Linked DNA regions of Roseobacter denitrificans OCh 114. The protein of the gene in region 1 interacts with the protein of each later gene in a pairwise test. Links are inferred from orthologs where the notes say so. Each region holds a gene or a part of one and is shown on either strand. Other genes may lie near its edges. The genes, in order: RD1_RS15330 and grxD.

Region 1 (7,238 bases):
GGCAGGCCGGGATGGCAAGATGGCGGCCAATTGGGTGATCAACGAACTCTTCGGGCGGCTCAAGAAAGAGGACCACGCCATCACGGACAGCCCCGTCAGCCCTGCACAATTGGGCGGCATTATCGATCTGATCGCCTCGGATGCGATCTCCGGCAAGATCGCCAAGGATGTCTTTGAAATCTGCTATACCACCGGGCGCGACCCGGCGGAGATCGTGGAAACCGAAGGCATGAAACAGGTCACTGACACAGGCGCAATCGAGGCTGCCGTGGATGAAATCATCGCCGCCAACCCCGACCAGGTGGCCAAGGCGCGCGAAAACCCGAAACTTGCGGGCTGGTTCGTCGGTCAGGTAATGAAAGCGACAGGCGGCAAGGCCAACCCCAAAGTGGTCAACCAACTGATTGCAAAAAGGCTTGCAGAGTAATTCCCCTGCCTCAGCGCGGGGTCATTTGGTAGAATGAACCACCCGGGACAGAGGGCAAAAGCGGGGCTGACGCGCGCGAGCCGCGCAGGCCCAAGCGATTCTGTCCTGTTGCGCAGTGTCTTGCGTTTTTGCGCTTGGCTCAGGTGCAGCATTGGACTGGTCACAAGCAGGGGTGGAAAATCAAACACGCTATACGTGAACCATCCATCAGGTCACTGGTTTGTTGCTTTTCAGCGCCGCGAAAAGGGGACAAATCAGTGGTGGATTGGTTGCCAAATCGTTAATTTCTGTCAGAGCTGTAATAGAGATTAAACGGAGTCGACGTATAAATTCTGGTGTCAAATCACTCATCGCCGCATCAGCCTTGGCGCTTTGCCTGCCCGCAGTCGCAAGCGCGGCTACAATTATCAATTTTGAAAACGGTTATTCTGACGACGAAGAATTGACGTCTCCAACTGAGTTGTTGAACTCTCTTGGCAACGCAAGCGGCGTGACATTGACTGCACCCTCTGGAAGCATGACAGTTGAAGCCACCGGATCACCTGGCGGGGATACAATCGGCTTCGTAAACGATACAATGCGTCCAAACGATACCGACGATGACGCAACTGCGGATTTGGGCAATTTCTTTCTGCGCACGACAAATGCACTAAGCGGTCCGCTCAATACAACACCGGTTTTCTCTTTGAGCTTTGCGGGTGGCGCATCCAGCGTATCCGGTGAAATCTGGGATATTGATGGCACAAGCGTAAACAATACCGAGCAATGGAACGTAACCGCAAACCTTCTGGGAGGCGGATCGTCATCAATTCTCTCCTTCTTGGGATCATCGAATGGTAGTAACACCGCCACCTCGCTTGACGGCAAGGCTTGGGCTTTCTCTTTCTCCGGGTTGGGAACCATCACGTCGGTTGACTTCAACTTTGTCGGATCAGAAACAACCGGCATTGGCGCCGCAGTGGACAATCTGGTGATTGCGCCGGTGCCCCTGCCCGCCGGTGGGCTATTGCTGATCTCTGGCTTTGCGGTCGCAGCGGCAGTACGTCGCCGCAGGAAGCCAGCAGCCTGATAAAATCTCTTTTGGAAACGATGGGGCCGGCAAAGCGCCGGCCCTTTTTACTGGCCTATGTACTGACCTGGCCCCGCAGCCAAAATCCGCAGAACATTTGATTTTTCTTCAACCTGCTGAAAATCGAGGAAGCAGCGCAACAAGGCAGGCAGGTTGGGTGCGTTCCTCCCTGTTTCTTGGACTGGATTGGCATCACTTCGGCTTCGTTCTGCAGCGGCTGATCGGGGGATTGCATCGGTGCGCTGCCGATGAAACACAACGCAGGCTGTGCCGACCAGAACGGAACATCGGCGCTGCTTGTCGTGAAACGCCAGCACTCGTTGTCATCCCCGTCTGGCGACATACCTGAAACATCCCGTTACCCGTTGAAACCCTTGATTTCAGGCAGCGTTACGTGATCGAGGTTTTTCGCATGACCCTTTAGCATCCTTGGGTGATGGCCTAAGCTTCACCTCGCTCAGTCTGGATGAGCATGGCCGACGGGGATCATCACATAGACAGCGGCATCCGCTTCGCATTATCCTCGCAGCCATGGAAACAACTCTCTTTCGCTCATCCGTGATGAACGTGCGCCCCGAGTGGATCGACTATAACGGCCATATGAACATGGCCTATTACGCGGTGCTGTTTGATGAAGCCTCCGACGAAATCTACCCCCAGATCGGGTTTGGCCCGGCATATCAGAAAACCGGCTTCACGACCTACACCGCAGAATTCCACATCTGCTATCTGAGAGAGCTTCATCTACATGACCCTGTCACAGTCACGTTGCAGTTGCTGGATTTCGACGCAAAGCGCTTTCACTTCTATCAGGAGATCTGGCACGAGGACGGGTGGTGCGCTGCCACCGCCGAAGCCTTGTCGCTGCATGTCGATCAATCCGGTCCGCGCGTTGCCCCGATGCCGCGACATATCCTTGATAAACTGCGCAACCTGCATGATGCGCATTCAAGATTGCCCCGCCCCGACAGGGCCGGACGGCAGATCGGGATCAGGCGCAAGGTCTGATTGCACCCCGCAGACAGGTGCCTGAACCGGCGCTGCAAAACGATCTGGCCGCGCAACAGACTTTCAGCCCACCTCATCCATTGCTATAGAACGGCGAAACCCATGTCGCAGGAGGGCACATGCAACGCTACGAATACAAGGTTATTGCCGCCCCGACACGCGGGTTGAAAGCCAAGGGGATCAAGACGGCGGAGGCGCGGTTCTCCCACGCATTGGAAGCCGTCATGAATGAGATGGCCGCTCAGGGCTGGGAATATCAGCGTGCGGAAACACTGCCATCAACGGAACGGTCCGGGCTGACCTCCACAACCACAAAATGGCGCAATGTGCTGGTGTTCCGCAGACCGGAAGTTTCCAGCGCAACACCGGTCACCGTTACCGAGGCCGCCCCGGATGAACCCAAGGCGGAGGAGTTACCCGAAATCACCACCCCCCAGACACCGCAAGATGACGCCTCCCACAGCGCCGGGGCCAGCCGTATGCTGCATGACAACGGCGTTGAGGAACTCAGTGATGTATCCGGTGTTACAACGTCGCTCAAACAGTTGGCAGAAACACGAAAACCTGACAAAACAGATGATTAGAGCGCGACCCTAAACATTTACATCAAGTGCCAGCGCGTGGATTTGGGCAATCAGCTCAGGCCCGAGCGCGCCATGGATCGCACGGTGGCGCTGGATGCGGTTCATCCCGGCGAAGTGGTCCGAGCGGATCATCACATTGAAATGGCTCTCGACACCTTCGGTAAAGCCCGCGTGGCCCCGGTGGCTTTCGGTATCATCCACGACCTCCAGCAGGCGCGGCGCGAAGGCTTGTTGCAAGCTGTCTTCAATATCTTGCCGTTTCGACATTTTTTTCCCTCTGCCCCCTTCAATCTTTTCTCAGTCAGTCTAAACTACGCAACCTCGACTCGTATAGGTGCCAATCATGACAAAACCTGATCCATTTGGATTCGACATGTCCGTTTCTTCGTCCAAGAAGAAAAACCCACGCGGCAGACGCGGCATGTCCGGCGCCTCGGAAACGTCGAGACGTATCTGCGACAAGGAGGGGTGCAATGATCCGGGCAAATACCGCGCGCCCAAAGCCCCCGATGTGCTGGATGACTATTACTGGTTCTGCCAGACCCATGTGCGTGAGTATAACCTGAAATGGAATTTCTTTGACGGGACCACCGAAGCCGAGATGAACGCGCAGATGTCCAAGGACAAGGTGTGGGAACGCAACACCAAACCGATGGGCGACCCCGAAGCGCGCGCGTGGGCACGCCTTGGCATCGAGGATCCGCATCAGGTGCTGGGCTCCAACGCGACGCAAAACCCCGGAAAAGGGGCACAGTCCGGGCGCCGCCTGCCACCGACCGAACGCCGCGCCTTGGAAATCCTCGAAGCGAAAGACACCTGGAGCAAACCGGAAGTGCGCAAGGCCTACAAGGCGCTCATCAAGGTGCTGCATCCGGATATGAACGGCGGCGATCGCAGTCAGGAAGAACAATTGCAGGAAGTCGTCTGGGCCTGGGATCAGATCAAGGGCAGCCGGAACTTCAAAAGCTGACGGGCCAAACAGGCTGCGCAAATATCACCGCCCTTTCCCTTGCACCTGCTTGCAATATATTGCACGAGATGGCGCAGGTTCGCACCTGCCCCTCAACCACGTAATTCGAAGGACCAATTCTCATGGCCGATGGCGCACTGGACATTAATACAAAGCCGACCGAAGACATCAATGTCCGTGACGTGTTTGGCATTGATACAGATATGGTCGTGAAAGGCTTTGCCGAGGCCAGTGACCGGGTCCCGGACGTGGACTCGACGTATAAATTCGACCCCGACACGACGCTGGCGATCCTTGCGGGTTTTGCGCACAACCGCCGGGTCATGATCCAGGGGTATCATGGCACGGGTAAATCGACCCATATCGAACAGGTGGCCGCGCGTCTGAACTGGCCTGCCGTGCGCGTGAACCTCGACAGCCACATCAGCCGGATCGACCTGATCGGCAAGGATGCGATCAAGCTGAAAGACGGCAAGCAGGTCACCGATTTTCAGGAGGGCATCCTGCCCTGGGCGCTGAGCAACCCGACCGCCATCGTCTTCGATGAATATGATGCCGGCCGTGCGGATGTGATGTTCGTGATCCAGCGGGTGCTGGAGGTGGATGGCAAGCTGACCCTGCTCGATCAGAACAAGGTTATCACGCCGCACCCCTATTTCCGGATTTTCGCGACGGCAAACACCGTTGGTCTTGGCGACACGACCGGCCTTTATCATGGCACACAGCAGATCAACCAGGGCCAGATGGACCGCTGGTCGCTGGTGGCGTCGCTGAACTACCTCAGCATTGATGCCGAAACCGCCATCGTGCTCAGCAAGAACCCGCATTACAACACCGAAAAAGGGCGCAAGACCGTCAAACAGATGGTCACAGTTGCAGACCTCACACGGACCGCCTTCATGAATGGTGATCTGTCCACCGTGATGTCCCCGCGCACCGTGATCGCATGGGCCCAGAACGCCGAGATTTTCCGCAACGTGGGCTATGCCTTCCGCCTGTCCTTCCTGAACAAATGCGACGAGCTGGAACGCCAGACGGTCGCCGAGTTCTACCAACGCCTGTTCGACGAGGAACTGCCCGAAAGCGCGGCAAGCCTGAGCTTGGGGTAAGGTGCTGAACGTGGCGCGGAGACCCCGTGCCAATCCGATGGGAACAACCGTATGAGCAAGCCTTCTGACAATCCCGCAGATGCCTTTAAAAAGGCGCTGACCGAGGCGACGAAGGTCATGGCGGATGATCCGGAGCTGTCGGTCAGCTATTCGGTGGATCCGGCGGGCCTGTCCGGGGATGCGATGCGTTTGCCGCAGGTGAGCCGCCGCATGACGCGCGCCGAGGTTCTGTTGGCGCGCGGCACGGCGGATGCTCTGGCGCTGAACCGGCGCTATCACAATGGTGAGACCCACGCCCGCTATGCCCCACAAGGCGAAATGGCGCGCGAGTTGTACGAGGCGATGGAGACCGCCCGCTGCGAGGCCGTGGGCGCGCGCGACATGCCGGGTACGGCGGGCAATATTGACGCCAAGATCGCGCATGAAGCGATGCGCAAGGGCTATGATCAGGTCACGCAGGCGGCGGATGTACCGCTGGCCACGGCGGCAGGCTATCTGATCCGCCATCTTGCGACGGGCCGCGATCTGCCTTCCGGGGCGCAAAACGTCATGGATCTGTGGCGCGGTTTCATCGAAGAGCAGGCCGGCGGTACGCTTGACGCATTGGATGAGACGTTGGCGGATCAGGCGGCGTTTGCGAAATTCTCCCGTCAGATGATCTCCGATCTGGGCTATGGGGACCAGCTTGGCGATGATCCCGATCAGGTGGACGAGGATCAGGAAGACGACGCCGAAGAGGGCAGCGAGGATCAGAACGAACCCGACAGCACCGGGCAGGATGATCAGGACGAGGAAGACGCGGACGCCTCCCCCGAACAGAGCCAGGAAGATCAGCAGGATGCCGCGCAGGCGCAGGTCTCCATGGATGACATGGCCGATCAGGAGATGGGCGATGAAGCGGAAATGCCCGAAGGCGAGGCCCCGCTTGAGCCACCCGCCCCGCAGCCGGTGTCGGATGCGGACCCGAATTACATGGTCTACCTCGGGGATCACGACGAAGAGATCAACGCCGAAGACCTCGCCGAACCGGTTGAGCTGGAACGTCTGCGCGCCTATCTCGATCAGCAGCTTGAGCCGCTCAAAGGGGCCGTGAGCCGCCTTGCGAACAAATTGCAACGACGCCTTCAGGCGCAGCAGAACCGGTCATGGGAATTCGACCTCGAAGAGGGCATGCTTGATGCGGGCCGGCTGGCGCGTGTGGTGGCCAACCCGACCACGCCGCTCAGCTTCAAGGTCGAGAAGGACACCGAGTTTCGCGATACCGTGGTGACGCTGCTGCTGGACAACTCCGGCTCCATGCGGGGGCGTCCGATTTCGATTGCGGCGATTTGTGCCGATGTGCTGGCGCGCACGCTGGAGCGCTGCAACGTCAAGGTGGAAATCCTCGGCTTTACCACCCGCGCGTGGAAAGGCGGGCAGGCCCGCGAGGCCTGGCTGAACGATGGCCGCCCCCAACAGCCCGGCCGGCTGAACGACCTGCGCCACATCATCTACAAATCGGCCGATGCGCCCTGGCGGCGGACCCGTCCCAATCTGGGCCTGATGATGAAAGAAGGGTTGCTCAAGGAAAACATCGACGGGGAAGCGCTTGAATGGGCGCACCGGCGTATGCTGATGCGGGGCGAGGCGCGCAAGATCCTCATGGTCATCTCGGATGGTGCGCCGGTGGATGACAGCACGCTGTCCGTGAACCCCGCGAACTATCTGGAAAAGCACCTGCGCGATGTGATCGCCTTGGTCGAAAAGCGCAAAGCGGTTGAACTGTTGGCAATCGGGATCGGTCACGATGTCACGCGCTATTATGAGCGGGCGGTGACCATTACGGATGTCGACCAGCTTGCAGGCGCGATGACCGAACAACTGGCCGCCCTTTTTGACAGCGACCCGCGCGCACGCGCGCGCGTCATGGGCATGCGCCGCGCAGGCTAAACCCGGCTCCAGTTCTATCGCGGCACAATCAAAGGGATCCATCGCTATGTTTCAGTCATTTGAAGTCACAGCCCGCCCGGAACAGGGCCCCCCGCGTCTCGCTGCACTGCGCGACCGTATGGCAGAGGCCGCGTTGGACGGC
Region 2 (7,326 bases), 350 kb from region 1 along the record:
GCACCCATCAAAAGCCGGATCACATGCGGGTTCTGCGATGTGGTATAGAGTGTGTGGTCATCCGTGGCCCTTGAGTAATCACCAACGGCGACGCGCGGCTCCATCGGGTTGGCGACCAGCCGGTTGTTGACCAGTTCCAGCGTCGTGACATGCGCAGCCTTTTCAAAGGCTTCATCCGTTGCGGCCTTGTTTTCCTCGACAAAACCCCAGTCATAACAAAGGTTTGAGGGCAGATCATCATGCACTTTGGGCGAGGCATCCGTCACCGCCGCCTTCATATCCACAACCGCGGGCAGTTCGGAGATGTCGAGTTCGATCGCCTCGGCGGCATCGCGCGCCTGCTCCAGCGTGTCGGCAACCACCGCGGCGATCGGCTCGCCCACATGGCGCACCTTGCCATGGGCCAGCACCGGGTGCTTTGGCTCCAGCATCGGTTGGCCGTGCTTGTCGGTGATCTGCCAGCCACAGGGCATGCCGCCCACGGCTTCGAAATCCGCGCCGGTAAACACCCGCACCACGCCCGGCATCCCTTCGGCGGCGGTGGTATCGACCTTGTTCAGCGTGCCATGCGCCACATCAGAGCGCAGGAAAAACACATGTGCCTGCCCCCGGATGTTGATGTCATCTGTGTAATTCCCTGCTCCGGTCAGGAACCGGACGTCTTCGCGGCGCTTTGAACTGGCACCAATGCCTCCATCTTTTGGCATATTACTTCTCCCTTAACTTGCGGTAAGCTTGCCCTCACCCGGCTGGCGCGGCTGCAATACGCGGGGGCACTTAGGCCACCGACGCAGGGCACGCGCATGAATGCTTATTCTGCAGCGATGCTGTCGACGCTTTGCCCGGATGCTGCCATGATCGCCTTGACGATGTTATGATAGCCCGTGCAGCGGCAGATGTTGCCCTCAAGGTAATCGCGCACCTCGGCCTCGGTCGGCTTGGGGTTTTCTTTGAGCAGGGCCGCCGCTGACATGACCATGCCCGGCGTGCAAAACCCGCACTGCAAGCCGTGGTGATCCTGAAATGCCTGTTGCAGCACATTCAAAGACCCATCGGCGTTCGCCGCACCTTCGATGGTGGCAACCTCTGCGCCCTGCGCTTCGGCGGCCAGCATCGTGCAGGCCTTGACCGCCTCACCGTTCACATGGACGACGCAGGCGCCGCATTGGCTTGTGTCGCAGCCCACATGCGTGCCGGTGAGATTGAGTTGATCGCGTAAAAACGATGACAGCAGCGTGCGCCCTTCGATTTCGCCGGACGCGGCTTTGCCGTTCACAGTCATTGAGACCTGTGCCATGGCTTCCTCCCTAGTAGCTTGGTTATTTGTTTGGCCTGAGTTAAGCACGACGATGGCCCCTTGAGAACCACTAATTTCATCGACTTAAGTCGCATGGGCGAAAATTTTCATTCCGCCTGTTTCGAAGCGGCGGCGCGGCGCGGTTGCGGGCGTGTGGGGATTTCCTTGAGCAGACCGCCAACACCCATGCCTGATATATCATCATCGCTCAGCGCAACGCCGCAGATCATCCGTGCCATGACCCAATCCGCCCCGTTCAGTGCCGGGGAACGCGCGCATCCCGGCAGGCCGATGACCCCGCCTTTGCCCAAGGATCCAATGAACAAAAGGTTGCCCGGATCCACCGGCATCCCGAACCGCGCAACCGTCCCGCCCGCCGCGCGCACCGCCTGCGGGGCGACATCATCAATGTCTGAGGTGGCCGACCCTGTCAGGATCAGGGTCAGATCGCTTTCGCCGGCGGTCAGCGCATCCGCCAGATCCCACACGGTATGCGCGACGACAACCGGGCGCGGCAATTCCAGATCGAAAGCCGCGACACGCTGCGCGATGGCACGCCAGCCCTTATCCCCGGCCCCGCCTTCGATATCGCTCACCACGAGGCGGACATTTCGCACCTGCGGCGCAAGCAGACGGATCGCAGCCCTTGCCTGCGCGCAGGCCGCATCAAGCGCCGCGCTCGGCACCGCGTAGGATATGATTTTGATGGTCGCCACCATCCCGCCGCGCTGCATCTGCTGAAAGGGCGGCACGGTCGCGATGGTGATCATCGGGTGAACACGGTTCACCGCCTCAATCGCGGCCACGTCAAGCTGCACGATGCCCGGCCCCACCGCCAACAGATTCACGCGCCCGGTGAAGGCCTGGGTAAGTTCGAGCCCCTGCGCCGCCGGGTCGGGCGCGAAAGCCTCGGCGAGCGCCTGTGCTGCCGGGTTTTCATGCACGTCCTCCGGGTCCAGCTTCGCAACGATCACCTCGGAAAGACCGGCCGCCTCAAGCGCCTTGATGTCGTTTTCATCAAGGCTTCGCCCTTTGCGCAGACGCCTTTTGCCATTCAGCCCAACCGAATGCGCCAGAACGGCCCCTTCGGCGTCAGATAAAGGCACAGGACCGAACTTCATGCCCCGCGCCTCAGGCTTTGCGTCATTTCAGCGAGGATCGACACGGCAATTTCCGGTGGACCCGATGCGCCGATATCCAGCCCGACAGGGCCATGAATGCGTGCGATTTCCGCAGGGCCAAACCCGGCATCCTGAAGCCGTGCGACCCGTGCTGCATGCGTGCGTTTTGATCCGAGCGCCCCGATGTAGAAACACGGGGATTTCAGCGCCAGATGCAAGGCGGGATCGTCCAGTTTCGGATCATGGGTCAGCAAAACCAGTGCTGTGCGCGCATCAAGCCCGACCTCGGCCAGCGCTTCATCCGGCCAATCGGCGAGGATCTTTTCACCGGGAAAGCGCGCTTGCGAGCCGAATGCGCCGCGCGGGTCGATGATCACCGGGTCATATCCGGCAATACGCGCCATCGGCACCAGCGCCTGCGCAATATGCACCGCCCCCACAATTGCAAGGCGCAAAGGCGGGTTGTGAATGGCCACAAAGACCGCGCCATCCGATTCAAAACCGGACTGGTCGCGCGCGAACCGCTCCGGGTAGGCGTCCTGCACCAGACGGCGCGCTCCGGTGTCGAGGTTGACCTCAAAGGCGACGGACTGCCGTGCGGCGCGTGCTGTGACCAGTGCTTTCAGAGTATCCGCCGGAATGACCGCGCCAACGGGTTCGACCAGCACGCGGATCGTTCCCCCGCAGGCCAGCCCGACCGCAAAGGCATCCCCATCGCTCACGCCATATTCGAGCAGGCGCTGTTCGCCCTTTTCCAGCGCTTCCATGGCCTCAAGCACAACCGCCCCCTCGACGCAGCCGCCAGAGACGGAGCCCTGCATTTCGCCATCCCCCGCGATCACCAACTGCGCGCCGGTGCGCCGGGGGGCAGACCCCCATGTCTCAACCACCGTCGCCAGAACCGCCCCGCGCCCTGACGTGTGCCAGTCCAGCGCCTGTTCCGGTGCGTTTTCAAAAACATCCATCTCGTTCCTCCCCCGACCGCAGCGGTGTCGCCCAAGACGCCCCGCTTTCGAAATATGCATCAACCCTGTCAAATTGACATCTTGTTCCGACGCGCGCCTCCGACTACATCTAACGTGCAAAACGAAAGGGAGCCAGACCATGCCCATGCAAGCCCACGAGATCGAAGACCTTTTGCGCCAAAGCTTTCCTGACGCCACCATTCAGGTGCACGGGGATGACGGCGTGCATATGGCCGCGATGGTCGTGGACGAAAGCTTTCGCGGCAAGAACCGCGTGCAGCAGCAGCGCGCGGTTTATGCGGCCCTCAAAGGGAAAATGGATGGCTCGCAAGGTGAGTTGCATGCGCTTGCGCTGACAACAAAGGCACCGGACTGAGTGATGTCCCTCTGGCACTGGCTGACATATCCGTTCAGACCCGGCCAGCGGCGGCCGCTGTCCTATCGTCAACCGCAACCGATTGGCGATCAGACGGGCGAAACACCTTTGGGTCTTGAAGCGATTGATATGTCTGTGATCGATTCCGTAAACCGGCGGAATGCATCGCTGGAACGGGCGAATGCACCGATCGTTCGCTCCAAGGGCACATCGGGATTTTTCAAGATCACGGACACCCCGGTGGTTCCGCTGAAAGATGATGAAACCTACGCTGCGCGATACCATCGCGCGTACAACCAGAAAAAAGGCACCTCAAAATGACCGAGACAACAACCAGGATCCAGGAAACAATCACCGCCAACGATGTTGTGCTTTTCATGAAAGGCACGAAAGAGATGCCGCAATGCGGGTTTTCCAGCCGAGTAGCGGGCGTGTTGAACTACATGGGGGTGGATTTTTCCGATGTGAACGTGCTCTCGGATGAGTCGATCCGTCAGGGGATCAAGGATTTTTCCGACTGGCCCACGATCCCGCAACTCTATGTCAAAGGTGAATTCGTCGGCGGCTGCGACATCATCACCGAAATGACGCTATCGGGCGAGTTGGACACGCTGTTTGCGGAAAACGGTATATCGTTCGACAAGGACGCGGCGGATAAGATCCGCGAAGCCAACGGCTAAGCACCGCCCCTCACTGCTGATCAAGCGCTGTCCGTTCGGGCAGCGCTTTTTCGTTTACCCCGCGACCTTTTCATCGACCGATGCGGCCAGTGCCTCGGCCCGTGCCGCCAGTTCGGCCAGCGTGTCCGACACCGATTGCGGCACCACCGGCACCTCGATCTTTTCGGGTTCGGCGCGCTGCTGTTTCAGGGCGGAAAGCTCGGCCTCCGTTTCATCCAGCTGCGCCTGGATTTCAGCGGCACGGTCTTCGACGCTGGCGGTCTTATCGGCCAGCATCAGACCGGCCATCAACAACATGCGCGCTTCGGGCAAACGTCCGACCTGCTGGGCCAGCACCTGCGCTTCGTCATCCAGCATCTTGGCGGCGGTATGCAGGTAATGCTCCTCGCCCTCCTGACAGGCGACCTCGAATTCACGCCCGCCGATGGAAACTTGAACCTCAGGCATCAGTGCGCCTCCTCTGTGTCTTGTGATGTGGCACTTGCGGCCAGTAGCGGCGTCAGGGCTGACAGTATCTGATCGGCCTCCAGAACCTCGGCACGGCGCATCGCGCGGATGGCGTCCAACTCTGCCTCCATCGCCTTGTTGATCAGGCTCGCATCGCCAACCCCTTCGGCATTGGCCTCGCGCAAGGCCCCGCACGCCTCCGACAAAAGCCCGTTCGCTTTCTTGAGTTTCTGCAATTCTTCGTCCAACGCGGCCACCCGTGACGTGGCCTCTTCGGCTTTGGTTTCCAAGGCGGCAATCGCCTGATCCTGACGCTCTGCCAGCACCCGGACGCGCTCGGTCAGCTGAGCGTTGACCTGTTTTTCCTCCGCCAGCGCCTGCTGCAGCCCCTCGACCTCGCCGCTGTCGTTCTTGGCCAGCGCATCAACGCCCTTCGCGACACGGTCCATGGCGGCCAGAATTCGGCCATTCAACTCTTCGATATCACTCATACCCACCTCATCTGTATTTCTACGCGCCCGCCCCATCACCCTGCCCGGTTTTGGCGAATCGACACCTGCTCGGGCAATCGTACCCCTATCGTGACGACACAACAAATGCGCTTTTCAATCGCTTCAACGGGTTGCGCCTTTGTCTTCAAGTGCGCGGCTGGTTTTGGCCTGTCCGGCCCTTGATCTTTACGGGCGGACTGATATGCAACGCCCAACACTGACTGGAATAAAAACGTCCCGCATCGCGGGGTTACAGCCGACAAAGGAAGCTCCTCGTGGATCTCAAAGCACGCGCCGCTGCGCACCCGGACCACTGGTCCAAAGCCAATGCAATTCGCGCACTGGCCCTGGACGCCGTCGCCGCTGCGAATTCGGGCCACTCGGGCATGCCCATCGGGATGGCGGATGCAGCCACGGTTCTGTTCGAAAAACACCTGAATTTCGATCCTACCGCCCCGAACTGGCCCGATCGTGACAGGTTCATCCTGTCGGCTGGCCATGGTTCCATGCTGCTTTACGCGCTGCTGCACCTGACGGGCTACGAAGACATGACGCTGGAGCAGATCAAGAATTTCCGCCAGTGGGGCGCGATCACGGCCGGCCATCCGGAATATGGCCATGCCACCGGCATCGAGACGACAACCGGGCCCTTGGGACAGGGCATCTCCAACGCCGTGGGCTTTGCCATGGCCGAAGAGATCCAGCGCGCGCACTATGGCAAGAAGGTCGTGGATCACTATACCTATGTCATCGCGGGGGACGGCTGCCTGATGGAAGGTGTGAGCCAGGAGGCGATCACCCTTGCCGGGCGCCATCAACTGTCCAAGCTGGTTGTGCTCTGGGACAACAACAACATCACCATCGACGGCCCCGTCAGCCTGTCGGACCGCACGGATCAGGTCGGACGTTTCGTTTCTGCCGGCTGGGATGTGATCGAAATTGACGGCCATGACCCCGTGGAAATCGACGCCGCCCTCACGCGCGCCAAGAAGAACCAGAAACCGACGATGATTGCCTGCAAGACGCATATCGCGCTGGGGCACGCAGCGCAGGATACCTCGAAAGGGCACGGCGCGCTGACCAATGCAGAGCAGAACACCGCCGCCAAGGCCGCATGGGGCTGGACAACCGGCCCGTTTGAAGTGCCCGATGCCGTTCTGCAAAGCTGGCACGCCATCGGTGCGCGGGGCAAAGCCGCGCGCGAGGCGTGGGAAGCCCGCTTTGACAGCCTGCCCCGCGGCAAGCGCGAGACGTTCAACCGCGCCTATGCGCTGGAGGTGCCCAAAAAGCTGAGCGCGACCGTCAAGGCGTTTAAAAAGCAGATGTCAGAGGGCGCGCCCAAACTGGCCACCCGCGCAAGCTCCGAGAAAGTCTTGGAAGTCATCAATCCGATCATGCCCGAAACCGTTGGTGGATCGGCTGACCTGACCGGGTCCAACAACACCAAGACCAGCGATCTCGGCGTCTTTGACACCGATAATCGCGGCGGGCGCTACGTTTACTGGGGCATTCGCGAACACGGTATGGCGGCGGCCATGAACGGCATGGCCCTGCATGGCGGTTTGCGGCCCTATGGCGGTACGTTCATGTGTTTCACGGATTACGCACGCCCCGCCATGCGTCTGGCCGCGCTGATGAAAATCCCGACGGTCTTTGTGATGACCCACGACAGCATCGGTCTGGGCGAGGACGGCCCCACCCACCAACCGGTGGAGCATCTGGCGATCAGCCGGGCGACCCCCAACACCTATGTCTTCCGGCCCGCCGATACGATTGAAACCGCAGAAAGCTGGGAGCTGGCCCTGTCGAGCAAAACCACGCCTTCGGTGCTCTCGCTGACACGGCAGGGCCTGCCGACAGTCCGCACCGAGCACAAGACCCGCAATATGGTCGCGCAAGGCGCTTATGTGCTGGCAGATGCGGTTGGCAAACGACAGGCGATCCTGATG

Evidence for each region.
Region 2: the proteins of RD1_RS15330 (region 1) and grxD interact in binary tests that used the Escherichia coli proteins (3 or more experiments, as listed by UniProt). The link is inferred for Roseobacter denitrificans OCh 114 from one-to-one orthologs.

What each region holds. Positions count from the first base shown.
Region 1 is NC_008209.1:3,199,065-3,206,302, forward strand. What follows is about bases 1,727-4,592. They hold RD1_RS15330 (BolA family protein), read right to left. Parts: upstream 3,356-4,592; coding sequence 3,098-3,355; downstream 1,727-3,097. Other genes in these bases: RD1_RS15320 (thioesterase family protein), read left to right, coding at 2,028-2,504; RD1_RS15325 (DUF4177 domain-containing protein), read left to right, coding at 2,624-3,088; RD1_RS15335 (J domain-containing protein), read left to right, coding at 3,432-4,058; cobS (cobaltochelatase subunit CobS), read left to right, coding at 4,181-4,592. In the rest of the region: Asp-tRNA(Asn)/Glu-tRNA(Gln) amidotransferase subunit GatB, read left to right, coding at 1-427; RD1_RS15310 (VPLPA-CTERM sorting domain-containing protein), read left to right, coding at 648-1,496; more of cobS, read left to right, coding at 4,593-5,167; cobaltochelatase subunit CobT, read left to right, coding at 5,219-7,096; RD1_RS15350 (aminopeptidase P family protein), read left to right, coding at 7,143-7,238. UniProt on the Escherichia coli protein: Transcriptional regulator that plays an important role in general stress response. Has many effects on cell morphology, cell growth and cell division. Acts by regulating the transcription of many genes, including dacA (PBP-5), dacC (PBP-6), ampC and mreB.
Region 2 is NC_008209.1:2,851,387-2,858,712, forward strand. The notes cover bases 2,804-5,757. They hold grxD (Grx4 family monothiol glutaredoxin), read left to right. Parts: upstream 2,804-4,076; coding sequence 4,077-4,439; downstream 4,440-5,757. Other genes in these bases: RD1_RS13695 (XdhC family protein), read right to left, coding at 2,804-3,383; RD1_RS13700 (BolA/IbaG family iron-sulfur metabolism protein), read left to right, coding at 3,523-3,759; RD1_RS13705 (hypothetical protein), read left to right, coding at 3,763-4,080; RD1_RS13715 (cell division protein ZapA), read right to left, coding at 4,494-4,886; RD1_RS13720 (hypothetical protein), read right to left, coding at 4,886-5,377. In the rest of the region: RD1_RS13680 (xanthine dehydrogenase family protein molybdopterin-binding subunit), read right to left, coding at 1-707; RD1_RS13685 ((2Fe-2S)-binding protein), read right to left, coding at 812-1,297; RD1_RS13690 (molybdopterin-binding protein), read right to left, coding at 1,405-2,418; more of RD1_RS13695, read right to left, coding at 2,415-2,803; more of tkt, read left to right, coding at 5,758-7,326. UniProt on the Escherichia coli protein: Monothiol glutaredoxin involved in the biogenesis of iron-sulfur clusters.